DNA from 4 places in the Tatumella citrea genome. Region 1 is predicted to be linked to each of the others. Evidence: predicted binding sites of a transcription regulator. Region 1 holds the regulator's gene; each other region holds the start of a gene.
The links. Region 1 encodes CRP, which controls carbon source genes, mostly activating them, when cyclic AMP is high. Its sites were predicted from a motif close to ATGTGANNNNNNTCACAT; they were not measured.
Positions count from the first base shown of each region.

Region 2: epd (erythrose-4-phosphate dehydrogenase) is a predicted target of CRP. The motif match lies at 1,377-1,394, and genes of this name have one in related genera.
Region 3: A7K98_RS12720 (glycoside-pentoside-hexuronide (GPH):cation symporter) is a predicted target of CRP. The motif match lies at 2,186-2,203, and genes of this name have one in related genera.
Region 4: A7K98_RS10035 (sugar transporter) is a predicted target of CRP. The motif match lies at 2,095-2,112, and genes of this name have one in related genera.

Region 1 covers NZ_CP015579.1:81,751-85,954, forward strand. The annotation lists gene A7K98_RS00430 (YccS/YhfK family putative transporter) at 1-2,056, opposite strand, end outside; gene crp (cAMP-activated global transcriptional regulator CRP) at 2,121-2,753, opposite strand; gene A7K98_RS00440 (OsmC family protein) at 3,054-3,458, shown strand; gene A7K98_RS00445 (phosphoribulokinase) at 3,496-4,204, opposite strand, start outside.
Region 2 covers NZ_CP015579.1:857,979-862,182, forward strand. The annotation lists gene tkt (transketolase) at 1-1,261, shown strand, start outside; gene epd (erythrose-4-phosphate dehydrogenase) at 1,582-2,601, shown strand; gene pgk (phosphoglycerate kinase) at 2,652-3,815, shown strand; gene fbaA (class II fructose-bisphosphate aldolase) at 3,902-4,204, shown strand, end outside.
Region 3 covers NZ_CP015579.1:2,668,340-2,672,543, forward strand. The annotation lists gene A7K98_RS12710 (gluconate 2-dehydrogenase subunit 3 family protein) at 1-527, opposite strand, end outside; gene A7K98_RS12715 (D-2-hydroxyacid dehydrogenase family protein) at 961-1,923, shown strand; gene A7K98_RS12720 (glycoside-pentoside-hexuronide (GPH):cation symporter) at 2,421-3,866, shown strand; gene A7K98_RS12725 (glycoside hydrolase family 43 protein) at 3,877-4,204, shown strand, end outside.
Region 4 covers NZ_CP015579.1:2,100,654-2,104,857, forward strand. The annotation lists gene A7K98_RS10025 (MFS transporter) at 17-1,282, shown strand; gene cybB (cytochrome b561) at 1,466-2,023, shown strand; gene A7K98_RS10035 (sugar transporter) at 2,138-3,358, shown strand; gene A7K98_RS10040 (YegP family protein) at 3,450-3,734, opposite strand; gene A7K98_RS10045 (LysR substrate-binding domain-containing protein) at 3,822-4,204, opposite strand, start outside.

The sequences.
Region 1 (4,204 bases):
TCGTTAGCCACTGACCGTGACGGGGACGTTGGCGCCAGACAATTGACGAAATAGTCCTCATTACCTTCAGATGACTTAAAATCTGATCCAATTGCCTTTCCATAATAGTCACCGGACCTAAGGGTATTTTGTCCGGAGCATCCATGACAAAATTACTGTGATCTTCATCATTCTGGTAGCGTAACCGTTGCTGGCATTGTTGCAGAGCTATTTCACAGGATTCCAGATAGCGTTGTGCCAGGTCAGGAGTCAACATAGTGTGTTCACGGGCGAGTGTAGTCAGTACATTGATATGCTCAACGATAAACTGGCTATGGGTCACCCACAGACGCATTTCACTCAGATATTCGTTATCGAAACCTGGTTCCTGCATCGCCTGATTCAGAGAGTTAAACAGCGCATTATGTCGTTGGTTAGCTTTGATCCTGATATTTTCCAGCACATCGGCAGTCTGTTCTGGTCCAAGCAGAATCTGTAAGGCCTTCTGATAAGTCTCAAGGACATCCTGAGCATTTTTACGTAATAAAGCACTTTGCCATTGGGGCCAAAGCCATAGCATGCCGGCAAAAGCTATCAGACAGCCCAGCAGTGTATCCAGCAAACGCGGAACCAGGAAATTGACCCCATTCAACGATAATAGCTGCAGGCTGTATACTGCTGTTACGGTAAAGCCAATGGTTGCCCATCCGTAATACTGGCGGGAGAACAGATAGCTGAAAAGTGTAATGACCAGCATCGTTATCAGGATAACGGGTTCCGGAGTGGATAGCTTCAGTGATAAAGCCGCAATAATAAGCCCGGCAAATGTGCCAAGAGCACGGTGCTGAATCCGTACCCGGGTTGCGGTATAGCCATTCTGACTAACCAGTATTATGGTCATGAGCACCCAGTAGGGTTTTGGCATATTCAGCGACAGGGCCAACATGCTGGCTGCCATCAGCATGACCGAGAAACGCCCCGCAGTGCGCAAAGCCGTGGATTTTAACGACAAATAGCTGCGTAAAGCTGACAGGAAAGGCAAGCGGCGTTGAGTATCTGCCATAATATCGCGACGATACAGCGGCATACCCGACTGCAGCACTTTGGCGATTTTACTGAAGTGATAATGGTAAAATTGTCCGACAGGATTGTCAGGGAACTGCCGGGCGATATTTTGTAGCTCATCCAGGGAGTCTTTCATCGAAAACTTGCCAGGTATCTGGTGATACAGAATGTTGTCGGCAGTTTTTCTTAACTGCTCAGCCACCAGATCGGCATTGCGCTTAATCACTTCCGCTGACTGGCTTTTTTCTACCAGCTCTCTGACATCTTCGCTCTGGCTGAGAGTGACGGAAATATGCTCCTGCAGGTCTTCGGCCATCATAAATGTCCGGATCAGATAGCGTTCGCGACTGTTTTTTTCTGCCGACAGCATATGAATTTGCTGATAACCAGTATTTATCAGATCGACGACTTTTTGCTGATAATTCAGCAGTGCGGGTAGCGATTTGTCGTAATCATTGCTGCTTAGCAGTGCATATTTCGCTTCACAATAGTTGGCCAGGGCCCGGTACAACAGGCTAAGCGTTTCGCGCAGAGGCTGATCTTTTGACAGTCTGAACCAATACCAGTTAAACAGGCCGTACCATAATGTTCCGCCGCCATACAGCAATGGCGGGCCCCATACCGGCATTCTTCCGGCCAGGCTAAGCGTAAAAGTCATGGCGATCAATGCACCCGGCAACAGACGGCCATGTAACGGGCTGATTTCGCCACAGACTCCAATCAGCAGGGGTAAAATCCCGACAATAAATGGCAGCGGCACATTATGTTGCAGTAACCATTGCAACAGGTAGCTGCTGAAGGCAAACAGAGAGCCGCCGATAATGATGCGCTTAAAAAAATGACGGTGTGGGGTATCCAGCCCGGAAAGATTACAGCATGCGGGAACCAGCGAGAAAAGCAGCCCTTTTTGCAGATCGCCAGCCAACCAGCCAATTGCAACAGGGAGGCAGAGGACCAGCGTTTGGCGCAGTGCGTAATTAACTTCCGGATGATAAATAATTCTGCGCCACATCAGATACAACCGCAGGTAGACAATAAAACGGAACACGGCAGGGACCTGCCGTGCATATCACAAATTAACGGGTACCGTAGACGACGATTGTTTTCCCATGTGCTGAGATAAGATTCTGGTCTTCCAGCATCTTAAGAATTCGTCCTACTGTCTCGCGGGAACAGCCAACAATCTGGCCAATTTCCTGACGGGTAATTTTAATCTGCATTCCATCCGGGTGAGTCATTGCATCCGGCTGGCGTGCCAGGTTAAGCAGTGTCTGAGCGATACGTCCAGTCACATCAAGGAAGGCAAGGTTGCCCACTTTCTCAGAAGTGACCTGCAGGCGCCGGGCCATCTGAGATGACAAGCGCATCAGAATCTCGGGATTCACCTGGATAAGCTGGCGAAATTTCTTATATGAAATTTCAGCAACCTCACATGCCACTTTGGCACGAACCCAGGCGCTACGTTCCTGACCTTCCTCAAATAATCCCAACTCTCCAATAAAATCACCCTGATTCAGATAAGAGAGGATCATCTCCTTTCCTTCTTCATCTTTAATCAGAACTGCGACGGAACCCTTAACAATATAGTAGAGGGTTTCCGCTTTCTCACCCTGATGGATAAGTGTGCTTTTGGAGGGGTATTTGTGAATATGACAATGGGACAGGAACCATTCTAATGTAGGGTCTGTTTGTGGTTTACCAAGAACCATTCTCTTCTATCCTCTGTTGTAATCGTGCCGGAAACACAGGGGGTAAGCTCCTGTGGGGCGCTGAAATCATAGGGCATTTTCGGCTGGCATTTACGATAATCAGTCAGGCTCCGTTCTGATGATCCTGCTCGTTTAGCCATAGTTGTCATCGGGTAAAAAAACTCTACCCCTTTGTTTGTAGCATACCCTGACGAAACTGTCTCCTGTTGTCTTGTCTGACTTTTGTCATTTGGGGCCGATTGCTGTTTATACTCTGAAGGAGTAATCTGGCGGAAATTTTAGCAATTGAGAGTGAGCATAATGCAGGCACGTGTGAAATGGGTCGAAGGGCTAAACTTTATCGGGGAGTCTGCGTCCGGGCACCAGGTTCTGATGGACGGTAACTCAGGCGATAAAGCCCCAAGTCCGATGGAAATGGTTCTGATGGCGACCGGAAGTTGCAGCGCTATTGACGTAGTCTCTATCCTGCAAAAAGGCCGCCATGAGGTGACTGATTGTGAGGTGAAACTGACTTCGGAACGTCGCGAAGAAGCACCCCGCTTATTTACTCATATTAATCTGCATTTTGTTGTCAGCGGTCATAATCTTTCAGATAACGTCGTTGAACGGGCAGTCACGCTGTCTGCAGAAAAGTATTGTTCCGTTTCATTAATGCTGGGTAAAGGCGTGAATATTACCCATAGCTTTGAAGTGATTAATCGCTGACAAGGCGGTCACGGATGCCTCTTGGGGATCCGTGGCCTTAGTTGAAACTGCGTTCTTCCATCAGTCGTTTTACCAGGGGCGTCATAATCAGCTCCATCGCCAGCCCCATTTTCCCGCCAGGCACCACTAATGTATTGATATGTGAAATAAACGACCCCTGAATCATGGCCAGTAAATAGGGATAGTTAATTTCTTCCAGACCACGGAAATGAATCACGACAAAACTTTCATCGAGTGACGGGATAGTTTTGGCGGCAAAAGGATTCGAAGTATCGACCGTCGGAACGCGTTGGAAATTAATGTGAGTGCGTGAGAACTGCGGAGTGATGTAATTAATATAATCATCCATTGAACGCACCACAGAATCCATGACTGCTTCTCTGGAATGACTGCGTTCACGCATATCCCTGACCAGCTTCTGAATCCACTCCAGGTTGACGATAGGTACCACACCCACCATCAGATCCACTTTATCGGCAACGTTATGCTGATCAGTAACAATCCCGCCGTGCAAACCTTCATAGAACAACACATCCGTGTTATCCGCCAGTGGCTGCCAGGGCGTAAATGTTCCGGGAACCTGCTTCCAGGGCACAGCTTCATCATAGGTATGCAGATATTTTCGTGAACGGCCGGTACCCTGCAGCCCGTATTCGGTAAAGGTTTGCTCCAGCAACGAGAAGTCGTTTGCTTCAGGCCCGAAATAACTGATATGTCGTCCCAAATCGCGGGCTTTACGGATAGCA
Region 2 (4,204 bases), 780 kb from region 1:
AACCGTGATTGGTTTCGGCTCACCGAACAAAGCCGGAACTCATGATGCCCACGGCGCGGCTCTGGGTAATGACGAAATTGCACTGACCCGTAAACAGCTGGGCTGGAACTACCCTCCGTTTGAAATCCCTGCTGATATTTATGCAGCCTGGGATGCCAAGGCTGCCGGCCAGGAAAAAGAGCAGGCGTGGAACCAGAAATTTGCGGCTTACCGCGAAGCCTTCCCTGAACTGGCAAAAGAGTACCAGCGTCGTACCACCGGCCAGCTGCCGGCAAACTGGCAGGCCGAATCTCAGAAATATGTTGAGCAGCTGCAGGCAAATCCGGCAAATATCGCCAGCCGTAAAGCCTCACAGAATGCCATTGAAGCTTTCGGCAAACTGCTGCCGGAATATCTGGGCGGCTCAGCTGACCTGGCACCAAGTAACCTGACCATGTGGTCCGGCTCCAAACCGCTTAACGAAGACCCGGCCGGTAACTACATCCATTACGGTGTCCGTGAATTCGGTATGACCGCGATTGCCAACGGTCTGGCCCTGCACGGTGGTTTCCTGCCGTACACCGCGACCTTCCTGATGTTTGTCGAATATGCCCGTAATGCGGCGCGTATGGCAGCACTGATGAAAATCCGCCAGATCATGGTGTATACCCATGACTCTATCGGTCTGGGTGAAGACGGCCCGACTCACCAGCCGGTTGAACAGCTGGCCAGTCTGCGTACCACGCCTAACATGAGCACCTGGCGTCCGTGTGACCAGGTGGAATCTGCAGTGGCCTGGAAATATGCGATTGAACGTCAGGACGGCCCGAGTGCGCTGATTTTCTCCCGTCAGAACCTGATCCAGCAGCCGCGCAGTGCTGAGCAGCTGGCGAACGTGGCCCGTGGCGGTTATATCCTGAAAGACAGCGACGGCCAGCCGGAACTGATCCTGATTGCCACCGGTTCAGAGGTTTCTCTGGCGGTGGACGCGGCGGACAAACTGACTGCTGAAGGACGTAAAGTGCGTGTGGTTTCTATGCCATCCACCGATGCCTTCGACAAACAGGATGCGGCTTACCGTGAATCTGTACTGCCTGCGGCCGTCAGCGCCCGTGTGGCAGTGGAAGCAGGCATTGCCGACTACTGGTTCAAATACACAGGCCTGAAAGGTGCGATTGTAGGGATGACCACTTTCGGTGAGTCTGCCCCGGCAGATCTGCTGTTTAAAGAGTTCGGCTTTACCGTGGATAACGTGGTAGCGAAAGCAAAAGCCATCCTGTAACAGCATTTTGAGTCAGCTGTTAATCTCTCAGCATGGCAGATTCCTGTCATGCTGTTTTTTTAACTGCAGCCGGAACCGGCTAACTGTTTTATTTATGCACAATCATTGGTTAAAAATGTGAAGCTGATCGAAATATTAAGATCACAGTTGATCTCAGTCATTCCCGTGTGACCAGGCATGATTTATTCTCAGCTGAAGCGTTTCAGTTGGGCTTCTTCAATGGCACCATCAATGATTGTTGTGCTGTTGTAATCAGACTGACAGAGGCTGTGACGGTAACAGAAAGTACCGTGGCGGCGGTTTAAGGTAATGGTAGTGAAATGACCATCAGAATTGCTATTAATGGTTTTGGACGTATTGGCCGGGGTGTGCTGCGGGCGCTATATGAAAGCGGACGTCATACCGAAATTTCGGTCATCGCAATCAATGAGCTGGCTGACAGTGAAGGGATTGCCCATTTACTGAAATACGACACCAGCCATGGTCGCTTTGCTTATGAGGTCCGGCTGGAAGATGAGTTACTGAAAGTAGGCCGGGACACCATCCGTCTGCTGCATGAACCATTGATTAAAGATTTACCGTGGTCTGAGCTGGATATCGATATTGTGCTGGACTGTACCGGTAAATATGGCAGCCGTGCTGATGGAGAAGCACACCTGGCGGCGGGTGCTAAAAAGGTATTGTTCTCTCATCCCGGAGGCAATGACCTGGATGCTACCGTGGTCTACGGAGTTAATCATCAGGCGCTACGGGAAGATGACCGGATAGTGTCTAATGCTTCCTGTACCACTAACTGTATTATTCCTGTGATTAAATTGCTGGATGATGCTTTTAGTATCGTGTCGGGAACGGTTACTACTATTCACTCATCGATGCACGATCAACAGGTTCTGGACGCATACCATGATGATTTGCGCCGGACACGTGCCGCGAGCCAGTCCATTATTCCGGTCGATACCAAACTGGCGGCGGGGATTACACGGATACTTCCGAAATTTTCGGATCGGTTTGAAGCGATAGCCGTTCGGGTGCCCGTGATTAACGTGACGGCGATTGATTTGAGCGTCACGCTGGAAACGGCAGTCTCTGCCGCAGAAGTTAATGCAGTGTTGCAAAACGCTGCCCACGGGGTATTTCGTGGTATAGTCGACTACACGGAATTACCGTTAGTTTCTGTTGATTTTAACCATGATCCGCACAGCGCCATCGTGGATGGTACTCAGACCCGGGTCAGTGGTCAGCACCTGGTGAAAACCCTGGTATGGTGCGATAACGAATGGGGCTTTGCTAACCGTATGCTGGATACTACGTTAGCAATGTCTGCAGGTAATTTCAGGTAAGGCGCGCTTGCGCCTGGCAAAACATATGAGAGTTAACGAGAGGATTCACCATGTCTGTAATTAAAATGACCGATCTGGATCTTGCGGGTAAACGTGTACTGATTCGTGCCGATCTTAATGTGCCGGTAAAAGAAGGGAAAGTAACGTCAGATGCCCGTATTCGTGCATCATTACCAACGATTGAATCGGCACTGAAGCAGGGTGCAAAAGTGATGGTGACCTCGCATCTGGGTCGTCCGACGGAAGGTGAGTACAACGAAGAATTCTCCCTGTTGCCGGTGGTGAACTACCTGAAAGATAAACTGAGTGGTACCAGCGTGAAACTGGCAAAAGACTACCTGGATGGTGTCGATGTACAGGCCGGTGAGCTGGTGGTGCTGGAAAACGTCCGTTTCAACAAGGGCGAGAAGAAAGACGACGAAACCCTGTCGAAAAAATACGCGGCACTGTGTGATGTATTTGTGATGGATGCTTTTGGTACCGCACACCGTGCTCAGGCATCTACTCACGGCGTCGGCAAATTTGCGCCAATCGCCTGCGCCGGTCCACTGCTGTCTGCAGAACTGGAAGCCCTGGGTAAAGCAATGAGCAACCCGGCTCGTCCGATGGTTGCTGTGGTGGGTGGTTCGAAAGTTTCTACCAAGTTTGATGTGCTGCAGTCTCTGGTCAATATTGCCGATACGGTGATTGTGGGTGGTGGTATCGCCAATACCTTCGTGGCTATCGATAACAACGTCGGTAAATCACTGTACGAACCAGAATTTGTCGACGCTGCGAGAAAACTGCGCGATCAGTATGGTATTCCGGTTCCTGTCGACTCCCGTGTAGGTACAGAGTTTTCTGAAACTGCACCTGCTACCGTGAAAAAAGTGTCTGAAGTTCAGGACAACGAAGAGATCATGGATTTCGGTGATGAAACAGCGCAGGCTATGGCGAAGATTCTTAAAGAAGCCAAAACAATTCTGTGGAATGGTCCGGTAGGGGTATTTGAATTCCCTAACTTCCGTAAAGGTACCGAGATCGTTGCAAATGCGATTGCTGACAGCGAAGCATTCTCTGTTGCCGGTGGTGGCGATACTCTGGCCGCGATTGACCTGTTCGGGATTGAGAACAAAATCTCTTACATCTCCACTGGTGGCGGCGCTTTCCTGGAATTTGTTGAAGGCAAAAAACTTCCGGCAGTTGCTATGCTGGAAGAGCGCGCAAAACAGTAATTCAGCAGCAGGTGTGGCCGGATGGCTGCACCGATTTTGCCCGATTGACGGGCTTCCGTTTACGGCCAACGAAACAGGACAATGTTATGTCTAAAATTTTTGATTTCGTAAAACCTGGTGTAGTTACTGGTGAAGATGTACAGAAAATCTTCAAAGTAGCCAAAGAAAATCACTTTGCTCTGCCAGCAGTTAACTGCGTAGGCAGTGACTCCATCAATGCGGTACTGGAAGCTGCAGCGAAAGCCAAAGCGCCGGTCATTATTCAGTTCTCTAACGGCGGTGCTGCTTTTGTTGCCGGTAAAGGCTATAAAACTGACAAGCCTCAGGGCGCGTCAATCATGGGAGCCATTGCCGGTGCGCATCACGTGCATCTGATGGCAGAAGCCTAT
Region 3 (4,204 bases), 1.9 Mb from region 1:
AACAGTTTGCCGTCAACGTCTTCGGTCACCAGCTTTCCGGATTCCAAATCTTCCATTACCTGAACTTTATCTGCTGTCGCCAGTGAGGCGAACGGATGCTGATAAGTGGTCTGGCAGGCTTTATTCAGGGCGGCGATCCCCCGTCGATAGATATCCCGTGGAGTCAGGTTTTTCTGGTAACCCAGCAGTGGAGATCCTTCCTGAAAAGGCGGTTTCATGTACCACAACTGACCGTAGCCATAAGGCATTTCCATCTGCCGGTCGATAAACACCGGAACTCCTTCACTCACGGCGCCAGGGCCATATTCATCCCCCGGGATCAGCACATCGGTGGCCGCGATAATAAACCGCCACTCATCGTCTTTAAAAAAGACCGGCACATAATCACGGGTGGGATTTTTGGTCTGTTCGGCCGCCAGAGCAGCAGGCACGACACTGGTGGCCAGAGCGGTAGAAGGAATAATGGCCAGGGCTGTCTGTAAAAATTTTCGCCGCGATGCTGCCGGCGGTTGAGAATTTTCTTTCATTATCAGTTCCTTAAAACCGGCTCACAGTAGCGATCTGCTGCCGGATAGCGTCGGGGAATATCTGAGCAACCAATACCGGAGGTTATTTGCAGAAAGGCAGGCTTTCAGGATTTGCTCTGCAGCAAGGCATTCACTTGCTGCAGAACAAAAGTCGCGGTTCACGGTCATAGCTCAGTGCAGGAGTGTACCAAGTACAACATAGGTTCACATAGTGCAACAACATACTTTGTTACCATTCCTTTAACACTTTAAAAACATATGTCTTACCTGGAAGCGTAATTTGTAGTTAATAGAGGATATATTCTGGGTTATTACATTGATTTAATGGATGATCCTGAGAATCTGTTACGATCATGATGCAAAATAGCCGGAGCAATAGTTTCGTTACCTGACGAGCATCCGGCGGTGTTTACATCAACAGGAAGGACAGGCTATGCAACCGTATAAATGTTTTATCCTTGATGATTATCAGTCTGTTGCTGAAAAAATGGCCGACTGGTCAAAACTGCCGCAAAGTATCAGCATCCATACTCTTCACTCACCACTCAGCAGCCTTGATCAACAAATCGAAGTGCTGAAAGATGCGACCATCCTGGTAGTGATGCGCGAACGCACCGCTATCGCCCGGCAACTGCTCAGCCAGCTCCCGTCACTAAAACTGATAGTGACCAGTGGGATGCGAAATGCGGCAATCGATATCGCCGCGGCTACAGAGTTGGGAATAACCGTGTGTGGTACCGAAAGCAGCAGCGTGCCGCCTGCCGAACTGGCATGGGGATTATTACTGGCGCTGTCACGGCAGATTTGCAGTGAATCATCGGCATTAGCGGCGAATGGTCCCTGGCAAAGCACTGTGGGGATGACTCTGCAGGGCAAAAAGTTAGGGATTATTGGTCTGGGGAAAACCGGTAAGCTTATTGCCCGCTATGCGCAGGCTTTCGGCATGGAAGTGTACGCCTGGAGCAGTAATCTGACCGAAGCTCAGGCCCAACAGCAGGGTGTTACATTTGTGGCATCTAAAAGGGAAATTTTGCAACTGGCCGATGTTATCACTCTGCATCTGGTCAGCTCACCACGTAGCCACGGCATTATTAGTTATTCTGATTTGCAGCAGATGAAAAAAACCGCGCTGTTGATTAATACCTCGCGCGCTGAATTAATCGCTGAAGGTGCACTGGTGAGGGCACTGGAAAACGGCGATATCGCCGCTGCGGCTATTGATGTTTTTGAGCAGGAACCTCTGGCTGCCGGATCGGTTTACCGTACTACCCGGAATCTGCTGGCCACCCCGCATCTTGGCTATGTCAGCGATACTAATTATCACACCTTTTTTGGGCAGGCGATTGAAGATATCCAGGCCTGGCTTAACGGAGAACCTCTCAGAGTTCTCGGTTAAATTTTGTCTGGCGGGAGTGATTTTTCGACGGATTCGTAACCACGACTGGCAATTGTCCGGCCCGGGGACTTTATTCATATGTGACATGCGCAGTCCGGTGCTGCGCTTACCTGACACGTCTTGCCTGGCAGCAGCGAAAAGCCACACCGGAGTGCACTGACCACCCTGCATTGCTGAGATTTTTTCCATATTACTGCGTTTCAAAATCTGCCTCTGTTACCCCGCCCGGAAGGTCAGTCCCGTGAATGGCGGCTGCCTGGAAAGTTGATCCTCTTCACATCCCTGACTGCCGTAGCTGTTTTATCCATAGACTAAGCGATAACTTCCAGATTAGCTGCCTGCGGCTGAGGGTATGGTTAATCATCGGTTCGATGGTCACGCCAGGCCGTAGTGCCGGTGACCGGTAGACCTGATGCTTAGCTGCCGTTTTCCCTGACAGGCAGACAGCCTGCAGTCACGAACTTTTGTCGGGGATGGTCAGGAAAAGGATAAACCCCATGTCAACCTCAGCACTCTCTCTGCGGGAAAAAATAGGTTATGCCTCCGGCGACGCGGGATGTAACATTATTTTTGGCACCATCATGCTGTTTGTCAGTTTCTTCTACACCGACGTGTTCGGGTTATCCCCTGCGATGGTCGGGATATTACTGTTGTCAGTGCGGATCCTCGATGCAGTGGCAGATCCTATCATGGGAGTCATTGCTGACCGGACAGTAACCCGTTGGGGCCGTTTCAGACCGTGGTTGCTGTGGGGCGCGGTTCCTTTTGCCATCGCCAGTATTCTGATGTTCACCACTCCGGACTGGAGTTATCAGGCTAAAGTTATTTATGCCTTCGCCACCTATGCCCTGATGTCGATGACCTACACCATGGTGAATATTCCTTACTGTTCACTGGGAGGAGTTATCACCAATGATCCGGTTGAACGGGTGGCTTGTCAGTCCTGGCGGTTTGTGATGGTCGGCGTAGCCACCCTGTTACTAACCTTGTCACTGCTACCCATGACAGAGTGGTTTGGTGGTGGAAATAAAGCCAGAGGCTACCAGTCAGCCATGGTGGTGTTATCGGTAATCGGCATGTGCCTGTTTTTCTTTTGCTTTTTTAACGTTAAAGAACGTATCCATGCAGCGGTACCTTCACACGATGCCTGGCGTAAAGATCTGCGTAATGTCTGGAAGAACGACCAGTGGATCAGAATGTTGCTGCTGACGCTATGTAATGTCTGTCCGGGCTTTATCCGTATGGCCGCGGTGATGTATTACGTGACAAGGGTTATGCAACAAAGTGCCGGATTCGCCACCTTCTTTATCAGCCTCGGGGTGGTCGGAATGATGATTGGCAGTATGCTGGCAGGACCACTGACCGATCGCTGGTGCAAACTGAAAGTATTTTTCTGGACCAATATCGTACTTGCCTTGTTTTCAGCCGGATTCTGGTTTGTTAACCCGCAGGCGGTAGTCCTGGTGACCTGCCTCTATTTTTTACTGAATATTCTGCACCAGATCCCTTCTCCGCTGCACTGGTCGCTGATGGCCGATGTGGATGATTACGGCGAATGGAAGACCGGTAAGCGTCTGACTGGAATCAGTTTTTCCGGCAATATTTTCTTCCTGAAATGCGGTCTGGCTATTGCCGGAGCACTGGTCGCCTTCCTGCTGTCACATTACGGCTATAACGCCAGTGCCACAACTCAGTCACCTCAGGCGTTAGCCGGTATTGTGCTGCTATTTACACTGATCCCCGCATTCGGTTACCTGCTGACCGCCGGTGTCGTCAGACTGTTGAAAGTTGACCGCAGCCTGATGAAGCAGATCCAGTCGGATCTGGAAAAACGCAGAAGGAATTATTCCGGTATTGCTGATCTTTATCGTCAGGTAAAAGCGGAACATCGTGAGCGTCAGACGATAACTAACGTACGTCCGCAAATACTGCCAGGAAATTAAAGGAGCTGTCATGCAGAACTGGCCAAATCCGTTTATAGAACAACGCGCAGATCCGTTTATTATCCGCCACCAGCAGCACTACTACTTTGTAGCCTCGGTACCGGAATATGACCGGCTGGAAATACGCAAAGCTGACCGGCTGGAAGATTTACCTTCTGCTCCAGCAGTGGTGGTTTGGCGCAAACCTGATAACGGGCCAATGAGTGAACTCATCTGGGCACCTGAGCTGCACCTGGTCAACGGCAAATGGTATCTCTATTTTGCTGCTGCGCCGACCCGTCAGTTACGGGATAATATGTTCCAGCACCGTATGTTTGTCCTGGAATGTCAGGGCGACG
Region 4 (4,204 bases), 2.0 Mb from region 1:
TCACTGAGGAATGTTCATGAACAGCACGTCCCGGGCGACAACTCTTCCGTCAGCGGAAGAAGAGAGTCCTGCCCAACGCAGCGGTAAATCGCCTTATATTACCCGCGGCACTTCGTCATTTATCCAGGTTACCGTAGCTCTTTTTTCCGCCGGCCTTGCCACCTTTGCCCAGCTTTATTGTGTTCAGCCAATATTGCCGGTTCTTTCCCATCAGTTTGATATTTCCCCGGCGCTCAGTTCAGTATCACTTTCTGTCTCTACCGCATGTATGGCACTTGGCCTGTTAATTACTGGGGCCATATCTGATGCTATCGGCCGTAAATCGATGATGGTTGGTGCCCTGATTCTGGCTGCCTGCTGTACTCTGGCTTCAGGGCTGATGACCAGCTGGACCGGCATACTTATCATGCGCGCACTGATTGGTTTATCACTCAGTGGTGTTGCTGCGGTGGCGATGACCTACCTTAGTGAAGAAATTCATCCCGGCGTGCTGGCCTTTACCATGGGCCTTTATATCAGCGGGAATTCCATCGGAGGGATGAGCGGACGTTTACTGACCGGTGTGATTACTGATTTTTTTAACTGGCGGATAGCAATTCTCAGTATTGGTTGCTGTGCACTGGCTGCAGCGTTTATGTTCTGGAAAATCTTACCTGATTCACGGCATTTCAGAGCCGTTCGATTACGCCCGAAAGTATTACTGATTAATTTCAGACTTCATTTCCGGGATAAAGGGTTGCCGCTGCTGTTTCTTATCGGTTTCCTGGTCATGGGGGCATTTGTCACCCTGTTTAATTATATCGGTTACCGTTTACTGCATGCGCCCTATTCTATGAGCCAGGCGACCGTCGGATTAATTTCGATCGTTTATCTTGCCGGCTCGTGGAGTTCGCCTAAAGCAGGTGCCATGAGTGTAAGGTTTGGCCGCGGTCCGGTATTCTTATTTTCAACCGGCCTGATGCTGGCTGGTGTGCTGATCACGCTGTTTTCTTCGGTCTGGATGATCCTGCCGGGTCTGTTGATGTTCACCGGTGGCTTTTTCGCCGCACACTCCATTGCCAGTAGCTGGATTGGACTTCGTGCTAAACGGGCTAAAGGCCAGGCATCTTCGATGTACCTGTTCAGTTATTACCTGGGTTCGAGTGTTGCAGGCACTTCCGGTGGTATCTTCTGGCGCAATTATGGCTGGCCGGGTGTTACCGCATTTATTGCCGTGCTGTTGGTTTTAGCACTCTTTGTTGGTTATAAACTGATGCAACGGGTACAAACAGTTCCCCGCTAAATCTCCTGCCTGCTGCCGGTACTATTCAGATTACCGGCAGCAAACCCGCCCATGTTGATAATTTCAGCCCGTAATAATTTTTAATTAAAATTATAATCCTGCCTATACTTTTCTTCACATTGTTCATTGTAACATGTCGATAACATTGACACCTGAACTGCCTGATTGCAGACGGAGAACGCTATGCCGGATTTTCAGAATAAATATCAGCACTGGCAAATCCGCCTGCACTGGTTAACATTACTGTTACTGATCATCGTTTACAGTACTATTGAGCTGCGCGGGTTTGCGACACGGGGATCCTGGCAGGGTAAAACGATAATCGTAACTCATTTCAGTTGCGGCATTCTGGTGTTTGCGGTGATGTGTGTCCGGCTATTACTTCGTTTTCGTTATCCGGCACCACCGGTAACACCACCTTTGAAACAGTGGCAGCATCTGCTTTCTTCTCTGGCTCATAAACTCTTATATCTGTTATTTCTGGTATTACCGATACTGGGTGTATCTTCCCGCTATGTCCGTGGCCAACAATGGCTGGTGTTTGGTATTCCTATGCCGGTGACGGATCATCCGGATTTCACCCTCAGCCGCCAAATCATTAACTGGCATGAGACACTGGCTAATTTTGGCTACTGGCTGATTGGATTACATGCCCTTGCCGCTATCGCACACCATTTTCTGTTCCGCGATGACACACTGCTAAGAATGATGCCAACACGGCGTCGTTCATCACGTAAATGAATCGTTTTTGCAGAAGATAAGCTGAATTAAGGGTTTAATCCTGTCTTTAAATTCGTCACAATAGCAGCACTTTGTGAGTTAGATCACTTAATGCTGAGGAAAACCCTTTTTCTTATGACCGCCGAATCACCCTCCGTCAATGAAAGTCCGTTACATTCCCGTCCCGTGTCCCGCAAAACAGCGTGGCTACGGGTACTGTTGATGGCTGTCGCCGCCTTTATCTTTAATACCACGGAGTTTGTACCCGTCGGTTTACTGTCTGATATTGGAACCAGTTTCGGTATGCAAACTGCCGATGTGGGGATTATGCTGACGATCTACGCCTGGTGTGTAGCTCTGTTGTCACTGCCATTAATGTTGCTTACCCGCAATGTTGAGCGACGAATTTTACTGGTTATTCTGTTTTCAATTTTTATTGCCAGCCATGTGCTCTCAGCTGTCGCCTGGAACTTCAATGCATTACTGGTTTCCCGCATCGGGATCGCGGTAACCCATGCGGTTTTCTGGTCAATTAACGCATCGCTGGCTATCCGGATTGCACCTCCGGGTAAAAAAACCCAGGCCCTGAGTATGATTGCAACAGGAACTGCACTGGCTATGGTTCTGGGTGTCCCGCTTGGGCGGATAATCGGACAGACCATGGGCTGGCGTACAACCTTTGGCATTATTGCGGTTTCTTCACTGGTGTTGATGGTAATGCTTGCCAGACTGCTGCCAAAACTGCCAAGTGAACATACTGGTTCGTTAAAAAGCCTGCCAATGCTGATTCGCCGTCCGGCGCTGATGAGCATGTATCTGCTGGTTACACTGGTAGTGACAGCCCATTATACCGCTTACAGCTACATTGAACCCTTTATGCAGCAACTGGCTCAACAGGGTGCTAATTTCACTACCCTGCTGTTACTGCTGTTCGGGGCTGCAGGTATCTTTGGCAGCGTGCTGTTCAGTACCCTGGGTAAACGCTTTCCTTCGTCACTCCTTTCCGGAGCGATAGCAGCCATAACTCTTTGCATGGGGCTGTTCTTAGTCACCTCAACGCATGCTCCGGCAATCATGACCGTCTGTATTGTCTGGGGAATTGCAATGATGCTGATTAACCTGTCGATGCAGGTGCGGGTTTTGTCACTGGCACCGGATGCAACCGATGTGTCAATGTCACTGATGTCAGGCATTTATAATATTGGGATTGGTGCTGGCGCGTTGATCGGTAATCAGGTCATCAGCCATCTGGGAATGAATCTCGTAGGCTATGTAGGATCTGCATTTGCACTGATTAGCCTGGTGTGGTGTCTGTACAGTCTGAAAAAATACCCGCAACTTCGTTCTAATCTGTGAAATTATCCCAGGCCAGCCGGGGATAATGCCATTATATTTAGTGCGCCGGCAGTTCGTTAATCGTGCTACTGGCGCCATTTTTTTTCACTGACTAAATGCCTTTTTCCCGTGCAGCAACGGAGCTGTACATCTCACTACGGCCAATAACCTGATGATTCGCGGCTTTCAGCGTAAAGTAAGGGGCATCATTTTTGGCTGTCAGACGTTCATAATTATGATCTTCGGGACTATTTTTCTGTACCGAGGCAATGCCATTCAGACAACCGCTTTTATTCACATAGCCCTCACTGCTGAGGATCACTTCTCCGTTAGCAGCTTTCAGACGGAAATAGTATTGCTGATCTTTTCCCAGAAAAACTTCATACTTTCCACTCATCGTTGAATCTCCGAAGTAAATGTACCCCGCTAAGTGTTTTCCGTGATGACTGAGAATGCAATGTTGCCCGCTAAAAAATCGCAGCGATTATTCTGAAAACACAGTCTGGTCGGCCAGAGATATCAGCCAGCAGGCAAAATCATGCAGTGCTGAATGTTCCTGCCCGACAGTGGCTGGCAGTATCAGACAGAAAGTTTTACTGAGTAAGGCCGAATGGCTCCAGGGAGAAACCAGTTGCCCCGTAGCAAGCTCTCTTTGAACATACACTTCCGGAATCAATGCCACCCCGTCACCGGCAACAGCAACGGCTATCGCCATCTCATGCAGATCCACAATAGCGCCCTGCAACGGATGATCGAGGTGAATACCTGCGATATCAGCGAAATGTGCCCAGGCGTCGGGATTTTGCCGGCGATGAATCCGCGGTAACCGGTTCAGTAATTGCTGAGGGTCTTCTCCGGTCATTAACT